DNA from 4 places in the Micromonospora sp. NPDC053740 genome. Region 4 is predicted to be linked to each of the others. Evidence: riboswitches for the same ligand, from Rfam matches in the RefSeq annotation. Region 4 holds a riboswitch; each other region holds the start of a gene.
The links. A riboswitch is a leader RNA that binds a small molecule or an ion and turns the genes downstream of it on or off. The one in region 4 is predicted to bind cyclic di-AMP.

Region 1 (3,175 bases), on a different contig from region 4:
ACCCACCCGCTCTCTGACCCGCCGACCCGTGGCCACAGTGGCCCGCAGGTCGGCGTGGCTCCCCACCGCACTGCTCTCTCCCCGAGGTGCCGACCATGGAGACCGTCGTCTTCTACCAGTTCGTGACCGAGATGCCGCGGGCCGCCGCCATCTGGTCGACGCTGTTCCTGCTGACCCTGGGCCTGCTCACCGTGCTGGCCGCCCGCCCCGAACGGGACCGGCCCACTGACGACCCGCTCCCGGCCGGGCCCACTGCTCGGGAGTTGGCCGCCGCCGAGGCCGTCGACAGGCGCCGCTACGCCGAGGAGGTGGCCGTCGCCGCGGCAGGCGCGGCCACCACAGCCAAGCGGCGACGCGCCGCCTGGCTGACCGCTCAGGAGCAGCTGGAGCGGGCCTGGATCGGGTACGACGAGGCGGACACCGCCGCGCGTCGCTTCGCCGGCGCCGGTGCGCTGCCCACCCCGCAGACCCCGCACACCCCCGCCGAGTACGCCGCCCGGGAACGCTATCTGCACCGGGCGGCGATGGCGGCGTACTGGCGGGGCGACCTGACCATGGCCCAGCTCGGCGACGTGTTCGGGCACCGGCGCTGCTGGGATCCCCGGCGACACCCGGTCGAGCAGGAGGTGCTGATCAGCCGGGTGGTCAGGGATGCGCGGCTAACCGACTACCAGGTGGCCGCCGACAGTGAGCGGGCCGCCTGGCGCGACGCGGAGTTGGCCGCCGAGTCGGCTCGTGCCCTCGCCGAGGAGGCGTACGCGGCGGTGGCCCGGCTCCGCCCGCCAGTGGTCCCTGCGCGCCGCACTGTGGCCGGGGCGCTGCGTCCCGCCGTCGTGGCGCTGTGGCGCCCGGCCCGGGTGGGTTGAGCCCAATCCGTGATGTGAGGCCGGTCACCCAATCGTGAATTAGGACGTCCGACGCGATCGGCGGGATTGTTCCCGCGATTGTGGTCGCGTTCTTTGCGGCCTGTCCGGTTGTCGCCCATAGGCGTCGCCGTAACCGGTTGTCCCATCGAGTCACATCATCGGCAATACGCGCAGAAATTGTCTCACCGATTGGGGTTTACGCAGGTGAACCTGGCTTGGCAGGGCGCGGAGCCGCCAGTACTGTCGTCCTGTCCGATGCGGTAACCGATCGCAAGAGGCGACGCCGCATCGACCCGCTTAATCGTGATCAACGAACCGGGGACCCACCAGTAAGTCCGGGGTGAATCCGCGAGCCACGGCCCGCGGTAGGGCGATCTTCCCGCCCGAATCCGTCAGCTAACCCGGTAGGCGGTGTCGGAAGGAGTCAACTCCTCGTGCAGCACCTTTCCACCCCTCGGTTGTTCCCTCGCCTCCACGGCGCGGCGATGCACCCGCTCATTCGTCCAGTGACGGTGAGCTGACCCCCCGGGTCATCGCCTTCCCCGCCCGGCCGCGCCGGGCGTTCCCCTGAGCGGTTCACCATCCGCGGACCACGGTCCGCGCGCTGGCGCCTGCCCGGATACCGGTCCGGCCCCGGTGTGCCGCTCTCCCCCCCGATCCGTGGAGGACCCCGTGAAGCACACCCTGAAGCGTCAGCTCCGCCGCCTCGCCACCGAGCGCCCGTACCAGATCGTCGCCGCCTCGGCTGCGGCCCTCGCGATCGCCACCACCACCGGCGCCCTGCTCACCACCGCCGACGACGCCCCGGCCGGCCAGCGCACCGCGACCACTGTCGCCGAGATGCGCAGCGACGTCGCCGCCTCCCGCGGTGAGGCTCGGGACGCGTCCCCCTCGGCCAGCACCGCCCCGACCACTGCCGCCCCGGCCACCAGCGCCGCGTCCCCCGCCGCCAAGGCCAGCAGCAACCCGGACCTGACCCGTAAGCCGACGCCGCCGAAGCCGCCCGCGACGAAGGTGCTCGACTACGACTACGAGGCGCAGAACACCTACTACAACTGCGGTCCGGCGGCCACCCGCAACGCGCTCAGCGCCGCCGGCATCGACCGCACCCAGGAGCAGCTCGGCGCCAAGCTGGGCACCACCGAGATGGGCACCAACTCGGCCGAGGACACCACCCGGGTGCTCAACGCCGAGGTGAAGGGCTCCCCGTACCGGACCCGGATGTTCCCCGGCGCGCCCAGCCCGGCCCAGATGGACCGCCTCCAGGCCGACGTGGTGAAGGCCATCACCGACGGCCGGGGCGTGGTGGCCAACGTCGTCGGGGACGCCACCGACACCGACGGCGGCTGGCACTCCTACGGCGGCGGGCACTACATCGCCGTCGTGGGCTACAAGGACAACGGTCGCACCGTGCGGATCGCCGACTCGGCGAACCCGGCCGACCCGTCGTACTGGATCACCACGATCGACCTGGCCAACTGGATCACCAGCCGGGGCTACTCCGCCTGACCCGGGCACGCTGACCGCCGCGGGCGCCGTCCCCCACAAGGGGCCGGCGCCCGCGGCGTCTTCGGCTGTGCGGTCAGTAGGTGATGAAGCCGTACAACGCCTTGTGGTTCGACTTCGTCCCGACCACAGTGTGGTCGACGGCGGACGACTGCACACCGCCCCTGACGAACAAGTAGTCGATCTTGCTGGAACCGTTGGTGGCCGCCGATCCGTACCCGGTCATGCCGTAGCCGCTGAGCGTGCCGGGGGCGATGCCGGTGCGGTTCGCGTCGATGCCCACCACGCGGATCGTCGACGCGTTCAACAGCGTGGTCGCGTCCGCACCGAGGTGGATGCCGCTGTTGGCGACGCCCCGGTCGCCGTCGCCGGCGCAGGCGTTCTGCCGATTCTCCTGCGGCAGGTGCATCGTCGCGGCGAACACGCTGGTGCCGGTCGCCTTGATGGTGAAGCGCGCCGCGATCGCGCTGGTCCGCTTCCACTTGTAATAGTCGGTGCTGTCCGGGTCGCTGTTCGGCGGCTTGTACAGCGTGCACCCGGCGCCGTTCGCGTACGCCGTGCCCGGCTTGAGCCAGCCGGCGCTCCAGTACTTCGAGATGTCGCCACTGGCGAGGTTGAGCGTGCGCTTGTTCCAGATGATGGCGTTGGTCTGCTTCTTCTTCAGGTCGCCGAGCGACTGCGAGCTGCACTTGTGCGTGCTGCCCCACGGCTCCGGGTCACTCCACGCCACGATCGCCCCGTAGCTGCCCGCCGGGTAGCCGAACTTCGCCGACAGTTGGTCGGCGTACGCCTCGGCCTGGCCG
Region 2 (3,175 bases), on a different contig from region 4:
GAGCCCGCGACCAGGCGCTGGGCCGGCGCAAGCGGCACGACTTCACGCTCACCACCAACTACCGCAACTCGTCGGAGATCTTCGCGGTGGCGGCGGCGGAGATCCGTCGGCTCTACCCGGACCTGCCGCTGCCGACCGCCGTCCGCTCCACCGGGGTCGAGCCGGTGGAGCTGGTGGTGCCCGCGACCGGGTTGGAGACCGCGACAGTGGAGGCCGCCGCCGGCCTGCTGGCCGAGGTGGAGGGCACGGTCGGCGTGATCACGCCGGTCCCCCGCCGGGACGAGGTCGCCGGGTGGTTGGGCGCGCTCGGCGCGCCGAGGTTGCAGGTGGTGACCAGCCTGGAGGCCAAGGGCATGGAGTACGACGGGGTCGTGCTGGTCGCCCCGAGCGAGATCCGGGCGGATCCGGGGGCCGGGGTACGCACCCTGTACGTGGCGCTCTCCCGGGCCACCCAGCGGCTCACCACCATCGACCCGACCGGCTGACCTGTGCGGACTGCCGCCAGCGGAAGGTGGTGGCCATACACTTGCACACATAGCGATGTGAGCATACATTTGACCGGGTCCCGGCCGGCGGCGGAAGGTGGTTCTCGTGGGCGCAGGTCATGACCACCACCATGGGTCCGTCGCCAATGCCGCACACCAGCACCGAGGTCGACTCTGGGCGGCATTCGGCCTGCTCGCCACCCTGATGGTGGTCGAGGCGGTGGTCGCCCTGCACACCGGCTCGCTCGCCCTGCTCTCCGACGCCGGGCACATGTTCACCGACGTGCTCGGCATCGGGATGGCGCTCGCCGCCATCACGGCGACCCGGCGGGCCACCGGCGACCCGCAGCGCACCTTCGGGCTCTACCGGCTCGAGGTGCTCGCCGCGCTGGCCAACGCCGTCCTGCTCTCCGGCGTCGCGATCTACGTGGTGATCGAGGCGATCCGCCGTTTCGGTGACCCGCACCAAGTCATCGCCGGCCCGATGCTCGCGGTGGCAGTGCTCGGCCTGCTCGCCAACATCGCCGCCTTCGCGCTGCTGCGCGCCGGGGCCCGGGAGAGCATCAACCTCCAGGGCGCCTACCTGGAGGTGCTCGGCGACCTGCTCGGCTCGCTCGGCGTCATCGGCGCGGCCCTGCTCATCACCGTCACCGACTGGTGGTGGGCCGACCCCCTGGTCGCGGTCGCCATCGGCGTGTTCATCCTGCCGCGCACCTGGCGGCTGGCCCGCGCCGCCATCCGCATCCTGGTGCAGGCCGCCCCGGAGCACCTCCAGGTGACGGCCGTGCACGACCGGCTCGCCGCCGTCCCCGGGGTCGTCGAGGTGCACGACCTGCACGTCTGGACGCTCACCTCGGGCATGGAGGTGGCCTCCGCCCACCTGACCATGGCACCCGGCGCGGAGGTCGGCGCGGTGCTCACCGCGGCGCGTACGGCCCTGCACGACGACTTCCGCATCGAGCACGCGACGTTGCAGATCGAGCCCGGTGCCGCTTCTGGAGCCTGCGGCTCCATCGAATGGTGACGGAGTCGTACTTTTCCGTGGTGACGCACGCACCGTCCGTCACATTGGCTGCAGCAGCCCCACCGGCACCGGTAGGCTCGGTCCCGGCCTCCACCAGGCGGCGCCCTCCCGGCGCCGGTGGCGGTCGCCGCCTAATCGCCCAGCTGGGCGAACCGGGGAACCATGTTCCTGGGGTGCATCCGCGTCAGCGGTAGGGATCTTCCGTCCCGAACCCGTCAGCTAACCCGGTCGGCGGCTGACGGAAGGACATGCGCAGTGGCACCAGCACGACCACCCGCCGCCCGACTGGCGGCCCTGATCGTCGCGATGTTCGCCCTCGGCGTCGCGCTTCCGGCCGGCACCGCCTCGGCCGCTCCCCCGACCGGCCTGCGGGCCGCCGCGCCCGACTCCGACGAAGAGGGCGGCACCCCGGCGTTGCGCGCCCAACTCGAGGCGGCCAGCAAGGGCTACCTGGACGCGAAGCGCGCCCTGGACACCTCGGTGCAACGGCAGAAGCAGCTCGCCACCCAGCTGAAGACCATCGAGGTCGAGATCGAGCAGCGCAACGGCAAGGTCGGCGAGATCGCCGAAGTGGCCTACCGCACCGGCCGGCTCGGTGCGATGTCGGCGCTGCTCAACAGCAACACCCCCGAAGGTTTCATGGACCGGGCGGCGGCGCTGGACGCGGTGGCGGCCAACGAGGACCGGGTGCTGCGCGACCTGCTGAACAGCAAGGACAAGGCCAACCGCACCCGGGTCGCCCTGGACGGCGAGATCAACGAACAGCGCAAGCAGGTAGCGGTGATGGCCAAGCGCAAGGAGCAGGCCGAACGGGCCCTGACCGTGGCCACCACACCCAGACCGCAGACCACGGCCGACGCGGGCTCCAACCGGGGCACCTCCAGCGCCAACGCGACTGCCGCGCCGCGCAACTCCGACGGCTCCTGGCCCTCCGAGTCGTGCAGCGTCAACGACCCCACGCCGGCCAGCGGCTGCATCACCCCGCGCACCCTGCACGCGCTCAACCAGGCAAAGGCGGCGGGCTTCACCCGGTACGTCTCGTGCCACCGCCCCAGCGGCTCCGGTGAACACCCGAAGGGCAGGGCCTGCGACTTCGCGGCGCAGAAGGGCGGCTTCGGCGGGAACGCCACCGGCGGCGACAAGACCTACGGCAACAACCTGGCCGCGTACTTCATCCGCAACGCGGACCGGCTCGCCGTGCTCTACGTGATCTGGTACCGGCAGATCTGGCTGCCCAGCAGCGGGTGGAAGTCGTACAGCGGGGCGCACGGCACCCCGTCGACCGACCACACCAACCACGTCCACCTGTCGGTCTACTGACCCAGCCGTCGTGATGCCTGTGAGTCATCGTGATGACTCACAGGCATCACGTGCGTCCGGGGGCCGGGCTACGTCGCCGGGCGTACCCGTGATGTCGTCGCTCGTCGGACGACCCGGCCGCGGTTCGCGGGCAGCATCGCGGTATGCCTCGGATCCGACCCACCACCCGCAAGGCGCTGCTCACACTGCACCTCGTCACCTCGCTCGGCTGGCTCGGCGCCGACCTGGTGCTGCTCACCCTCGGCATCGCCGTGCAGCGGGGCGCCGACCCGGCGGTGGTCTATCCAGTCACGGCCCTGGTCGGCACGGTGCTGTTCGCGCCGCTGAGCGTCCTGGTCTGGCTGAT
Region 3 (3,175 bases), on a different contig from region 4:
GTGGCGAGGTCTGGCGGCGCTCGCCGGGCTGGCCGCCAGCTTCGCCATCCTGCTCACCTTCGTGCTGCCGGGCATCAGCGCGGGCAGGTCACCACTGCTGGTGGCGGTGGTCGGCGCGGCCCTGATCATGTTCGTGGTGCTCTATCTGACCCACGGGGTCACCGCACAGACCTCGGTCGCGGTGCTCGGCACCCTGGGCAGCCTGGTGCTGACCGGCGTGCTCGCCACCATCGCCACCGCCGCGACCCACCTCACCGGGTTCGGCAGCGAAGACGCCACCACCCTGTCGATGTTCCAGGGCGACGTGGACCTGCACGGTCTGCTGCTCGCCGGAATCATCATCGGCTCGCTCGGAGTGCTCGACGACGTGACTGTCACCCAGGCGGCCACCGTCACCGAGCTGGCGAACGCCAACCCCGGGCTGACCCGGTTGCAGCTGTACCGTGCCGCCACCCGGGTCGGCCGCGCGCACATCGCCTCCACTGTCAACACCATCGTGCTGGCGTACGCGGGCGCGTCACTGCCCCTGCTGCTCCTGCTCACCGCCGACGCGCGGCCGATCGGGCAGATCCTCACCAGTGAGTTCCTCGCGCAGGAGATCGTCCGCAGCGCTGTCGCCACCCTCGGTCTGATCGCCGCCGTGCCGCTGACCACCGGGCTGGCCGCTGTGGTGACCGCCGCCGGGCGCAGCGCTGCCGCAGCGTCCACCGACGCTCCCGCGCCCCGGCCCCAGCCGGACCGCAGCGAGGCACTGGCCGCACTCAGCTCACCGCGAACGGCCGGCTCCGACGAGCCGGACCGGACGCGGACCGCACCCCCATCCGAGGCCACCGACCGGTGGCCGGAGCCGAACAGGAGCACGGATACGACATGGTGACACTCCTCAGCGTGACCAGATCGGGCATCCACCCTGAGAACCACGTCACTGGTCACTCAACGCTATGGCGAAATGACGCTTTTGGTCGGCATCCAGGCGTAGCTCAGGCGGTCGACTCTCGGGTAACCTCGCTGCCGGTTACCGATGAAGGCGCGAAGCGGCGCCTGCGGTGCCACCGCCCAATCGCCAACCGGCGAGCCGGGGACCCAGGTGCCTGGGGTGAATCCGCGTCAGCGGTAGGGGCCACTTCCGCCCCGAACCCGTCAGCTAACCCGGTCGGCGGTCGACGGAAGGGAACATTGTGACGGCACCCCTACGCCGCTGGTTGACACCCGTGGTGGCCGTGATCGCCGCACTGACAGTGCTCGCCGGGCCGCTCCCGGCGCACGCCGCCCCGACGAACCCCACACCGTCCGGGCACGAGGAGGACGGCGAGCCCAAGCTGCTCAACGACGTCATCGAGCAGGCCAACCGCGACTACTCCGCCGCAAAGTCCAAGCTGGACAAATCCAAGAAGCGGCAGGGCGAGTTGGCGGCGGAGGTCAACCGCGCCAAGGCCGACCTGGACGCCTTGGCCCCGCAGGTCGGGCAGATCGCCGCCCAGGCGTACCGGACCGGCCGGATCGGCGCTGTCGCGATGCTGCTGGAGAGCGAGGCTCCCGACTCGTTCGTCCAACGCGCCGGGATGCTCGACGAGATGAACATGGTCAACGAGAAGAAGCTCTCCGAGGTCAACGAGGTGAAGGCCCGCGCCGAGCAGGCGAAGCTGGCCCTCGACACCGAGGTCCGCGAGCAGCAGAAGCAGACCGCCCTGATGGCGAAGCGCAAGAGCGAGGCCGACAAGGCGCTCTCCCTCGTCGGCGGCAAGGGCTTCACCGGCGGCCTGGTGGACGCCACCTCCAAGGTCGCGAAGATCGGCCCGGGTCGCACCGCCGACGGTGACTGGAAGCCCCAGTCGTGCAGCGAGAATGACCCCACCACGTCCGGCTGCATCACGCCGCGCACGCTGCACGCGTACAAGGAGGTCAAGGCGGCCGGCTTCAACCGGTTCGTCGGCTGCTACCGCCCCGGCGGGCCGTGGGAGCACCCCAAGGGGCGCGCCTGCGACTGGTCGCTGCAGAAGAGCGGATTCTCCCCGTGGCACAACAACGACACCCGGACGTACGGCAACAACGTTGCCGCGTTCCTCATCCGTAACGCCGACCGGCTCGGCATCTACTACGTGATCTGGAACCGGCAGATCTGGTTCCCGGCCACCGGCTGGAGTTCGTACAGCGGGCCGTCGAACCACACCGACCACGTCCACATGTCGCTGCTCTGACCCGCACGATCCCCGTCGAGGGCCGTTCCGCGTGATGCGGAGCGGCCCTCGACGCGTCAGACGGTGGCAGGCGCGGCCGGGTCGGTCGAGGCCGCGGTCTCCAACGCCGCCAGGCCGGCCGGCACGGCGGCCACCGGGCGCACCGCGCCGGCAGCCAGCCGGTAGGACACACCCACCACCGCGCACCGCCCCTGCGCCACCGCGTCGGCCAGCACGGGCGACTGCCCGAGCAACGTCTCGACGGTCTGTGCGATGTGGATGTCGACGATGCCGTCGATGTCGTCCACGCCCTCGGCCGCGGCTCGGCGCAGGCTGGGCAGCACGGCGTCGACCACCGCGCCCAGATGGCCACTCGGCGCGGTGCCGGTCGAGGCGGACTCCCGGGCGGCCTGCACCGCACCGCAGGAGTCGTGGCCGAGCACCACCACCAGCGGGGTGCCGAGGACTGTCACCGCGTACTCGACGCTGCCGAGCACCTCGGGACCGGCGGTGTGCCCGGCGGTGCGAACCACGAACAGGTCGCCCAAACCCCGGTCGAAGATGATCTCGGCAGCCAGCCGCGAGTCGGAGCAGCCGACGATCACCGCGAACGGGTGTTGCCCGTCGGCCACGGCGGCCCGGTGCCCGGCATCCTGGTTGGGGTGGCGTGGGGCGCCATCGACGAAGCGCCGGTTGCCGGCGACCAGCTCGGCGTACGCCCGGGTCGGCTCGCTGAGCGCGGCGGCGCGGTCGGTGGTCCGCTGCGGACCCGGCTGACCGCCGGAGCTCCCGGTATGACTCATCCCGCACCTCGTCTCGACGCATCTGACCTGGTCAAACCGGCTCTCCGCCGGCCGGGCGGCGGGCGCTGGCTCGTGCTCCACCGTCACACGCACCGTAAGATGCGTCAAGGTATGCGTGATTTAGATTTCATACGTTGACTTCGGCCACCCCCTGGGCAACCTTCCCGGGGCGGGGCGGACCAGACTCTCGCGAGG
Region 4 (3,175 bases):
CCGATGATGTGCTGGCGGTCCAGCGGAATGCCGTACCGCAACGCCAGGTGCCGGACCAGCTTCGCCGAGGTCCGGTACATCGCCTCGGTGTACCAGGTGCCCTGCGCCGCGAAGCCCTCGTGTTCCAACCCGATCGACTTCGCGTTGACGTACCAGTTGCCGGCGTGCCAACCGACATCCTTGGTCTTCACGTGCTGGGCGATGTGCCCGTCGACCGACCGCAGCGAGTAGTGCCAGCTCACGTAGGTCGGATCCTGGACGAGTTGCAGGGTGGTGGCCCAACTCGCCTCGGTGTCGTGGATGACTATGTACTCGATCTTCTGCCGTGCGGGCCGGTCGGAGAGGTCGTGGTTGCCGTAGTCCCCGTCGCCGAACGCCTCGTAGGGCGCCGGGATCCACTCGCACGAGATGCTGCGCGGGCACTCCACCCCGTCCGGGCGGGCCAGGCGGCGCAGGCCCAGCCGGTCCAACCAGGAACGCTCGGGCCGCACCGCGCGGGCCGGCAGGCTGACCCGCTGGCCGTCGTCGGTCACCCGGGCTTCGCCCGCGCCGATGGTGGTGAAGACCTCGTCGGCGAAGGCCGCGGCGGCGTCGGCGCTGTCCGCGCCGGAGTAGCGGGCCACCGCGCCGTACCAGGCCGCCGGGTCGGTGTCCGCGCCGACCGGCGCGCCCAGATCCCTCTGGTACGCGCTCAGCAGCGCAGCCCCACCCCGGATGTTGAGACCCGCGTCGGTGCGCAGTGCCTCGGGGGTGGCGCCGGTCAGCGTGGCGGCGGCGTCGACGGTCTGCAACGCGGCGGTGGACGGCGCGGGTGCCTCGACCGGCCGGGGCGCGGGCACCAGTGCGGAACGGGAGTCGTCGCCGCGCGGGTCCTCGGCGCCGGCGTCGTGGTGGCCGCGCTCGGGGAGGGCGGCCACGTGCCGGGCATCGGTCAGGTGCATCGGGCCGTAGCCGCCACTGGTGCTCGGTGTGCCGGCGTTGGTGTCCCAACGGGACTCCAGGTATGAGACGCCGAGCAGCACGACGGCCGGCACGCCGTACTCGCTGGCCGCTGCGGCGTACTGCTGCTGGCGGTCGGTGGTGGGCGCGGCTGCGGCCGGGCCGGCGGAGAGTGGCACCGTGGTCGCGGCGGCTACCACAGTGGCGGCGAGCAGTGCGCGCCAGCCGGCCGACAGGGTTGGATGGTGCATCGAACCCCCTAGATTCTCGCGGAGTGAGGTCAGGTCACCATCGCGCCGTCCGGGAGGTCAGGTCAATACCTTTCCATCTATCGAAGCTTGCAGAAAGAATTCTTCACACACGGTCGGTGACGTCGTCCAATCGGTACGGAGTGTCACTGCCGCACGGGTTGCGGATTGGTAACAGGCGTCTCTACTCTGGTCATTCGTCGGGCCGACAGCAGCTCCGCCCAGCCCGGGCGGTAACGGACCGACACCGCCGAGTCGTTTTCGAGCGAGCCGGGGACCCAGGTCCCTCGGGGTGAATCCGCAGCCACTGCGGTAGGGCGCCGACTTCCCGCCCGAACCCGTCAGCTAACCCGGTAGGCGGTCAGGAAGAAGGAGTACGAGACCCCGGTGGCACTCCATGCCCCGCGGCCGTCGTCCGACCGGTCGGCATCAGCCGGCCCGGCGTCGATCGTGCCGCGCCCACGCTGGTCCCGCTTCACCACCGCTCTCGCCGCGCTGGCGGGCATCGCCGTCGTCCTGACCGGCAGTGCCACGGCGGCCCACGCCGACCCGTCCGTCGCCGAGATCGAGCGCCAGATCGACGCCGACTGGAACAAGCTCGAACCGATCATTGAACGGCACAACGCCACTCGCACCGACCTCGCCGCGAAGCGCAAGCAGGCAGACGCCCTGGCCGCCCGGATCACTCCGCTGGAGCGCCAGGTCGACGCCGCGATGGACAAGGTCAGCGCGCTGGCCGTACGCGCCTACAAGGGTGAGAACGTCTCGACCGTCAACGCGGTGCTGGGCAGCCGGTCGCCCAGCGAGGTGGTCGGCCAGCTCGAAATGCTCGACCGCTTCGCGCACAACCAGCAGAAGGACGTACGCCAGGTGGCCGACCTGCGCGACCAGTTGGCCGCGCAGAAGGCGCCGCTGGACGAGATGGTGGCCCAGCTGACCCGCACCGAGGCTCAGCTGGCGGCGAAGAAGAAGCAGATCAACGAAGAGATCGACCGCCTGCAGAAGCTTCGCCTCAAGGTGTACGGCAACGGCGGCGGCGGTCCGCTGCGCCCGGCGCCCTGCCCGGGTAGCTATCCCGGCGGCGCCGCGGGCACCGCTGTCAAGTTCGCCTGCGCGCAGATTGGCAAGCCCTACGTCTGGGGTGCCGAGGGCCCGAACTCGTACGACTGCTCCGGGCTGATGCTGGCCGCCTGGGCGAAGGCCGGCGTGTCGCTGCCGCACAACGCCGCCGCCCAGAGCCGGGTCACCAAGAACGTCAGCAAGGGCGACCTGCGCCCCGGCGATTTGGTCTTCTACTACAGCGACATCCACCACGTCGGCATGTACGTCGGCGGCGGCTGGGTGGTGCACGCCTCGCAGGCCGGTCAACCGGTCAAGATGAAGAAGGTCGACGACGGGCCGATCCACAGCTACGGCCGTCCCGGCTGACCCCGGACGACCGAAGGGCCCGTCGCGATCTGTCGCGGCGGGCCCTCGTCGTCGTGGTTCTAGCGGGTGGGCCAGGTGCGCCAGTGCTGCCAGGCGCGGCTGGGTGTCGGCCCCCGCTGGCCCTGGTAGCGCGAGCCGTAGACCACCGAGCCGTACGGGTGCTCGGCCGGCGAGGAGAGTCGGAAGATGCAGAGCTGCCCGATCTTCATGCCCGGCCAGAGGGTGATCGGCAGGTTCGCCACGTTGGAGAGTTCCAGCGTCACGTGACCGGAGAAGCCCGGGTCGATGAAGCCGGCTGTGGAGTGCGTGAGCAGCCCGAGCCGGCCCAGGGAGCTCTTGCCTTCCAGTCGGCCGGCGAGTTGGTCACCCAGCGAGATGACCTCCAGCGTCGAGGCGAGTACGAACTCCCCCGGGTGCAGCACGAACGGCTCACCGTCGGGGACCTCGACCGCCGAGGTCAGGTCGTCCTGCTGCATTGCCGGATCGATGTGGGTGTAGAGGTGGTTGTTGAAGACCCGGAACAGCCGGTCGAGTCGGACGTCGATGCTGGAGGGTTGGAC

Region 1: another riboswitch for cyclic di-AMP. It lies ahead of AB0K35_RS17865 (C39 family peptidase); the one in region 4 lies ahead of AB0K35_RS10535 (NlpC/P60 family protein).
Region 2: another riboswitch for cyclic di-AMP. It lies ahead of AB0K35_RS19100 (hypothetical protein); the one in region 4 lies ahead of AB0K35_RS10535 (NlpC/P60 family protein).
Region 3: another riboswitch for cyclic di-AMP. It lies ahead of AB0K35_RS29030 (hypothetical protein); the one in region 4 lies ahead of AB0K35_RS10535 (NlpC/P60 family protein).

Annotation. Positions count from the first base shown of each region.
Region 1 is NZ_JBFASO010000006.1:152,472-155,646, forward strand. Features, by position in the region: gene AB0K35_RS17860 (hypothetical protein) at 96-866, shown strand; cyclic di-AMP (ydaO/yuaA leader) riboswitch at 1,151-1,292, shown strand; gene AB0K35_RS17865 (C39 family peptidase) at 1,527-2,375, shown strand; gene AB0K35_RS17870 (hypothetical protein) at 2,449-3,175, opposite strand, start outside.
Region 2 is NZ_JBFASO010000007.1:484-3,658, reverse strand. Features, by position in the region: gene AB0K35_RS19110 (AAA family ATPase) at 1-485, shown strand, start outside; gene AB0K35_RS19105 (cation diffusion facilitator family transporter) at 592-1,509, shown strand; cyclic di-AMP (ydaO/yuaA leader) riboswitch at 1,628-1,759, shown strand; gene AB0K35_RS19100 (hypothetical protein) at 1,816-2,829, shown strand; gene AB0K35_RS19095 (hypothetical protein) at 2,973-3,175, shown strand, end outside.
Region 3 is NZ_JBFASO010000013.1:34,807-37,981, reverse strand. Features, by position in the region: gene AB0K35_RS29035 (YibE/F family protein) at 1-877, shown strand, start outside; cyclic di-AMP (ydaO/yuaA leader) riboswitch at 1,044-1,174, shown strand; gene AB0K35_RS29030 (hypothetical protein) at 1,179-2,198, shown strand; gene AB0K35_RS29025 (carbonic anhydrase) at 2,255-2,980, opposite strand.
Region 4 is NZ_JBFASO010000003.1:371,694-374,868, forward strand. Features, by position in the region: gene AB0K35_RS10530 (peptidoglycan recognition family protein) at 1-1,190, opposite strand, end outside; cyclic di-AMP (ydaO/yuaA leader) riboswitch at 1,426-1,561, shown strand; gene AB0K35_RS10535 (NlpC/P60 family protein) at 1,638-2,615, shown strand; gene dcd (dCTP deaminase) at 2,675-3,175, opposite strand, start outside.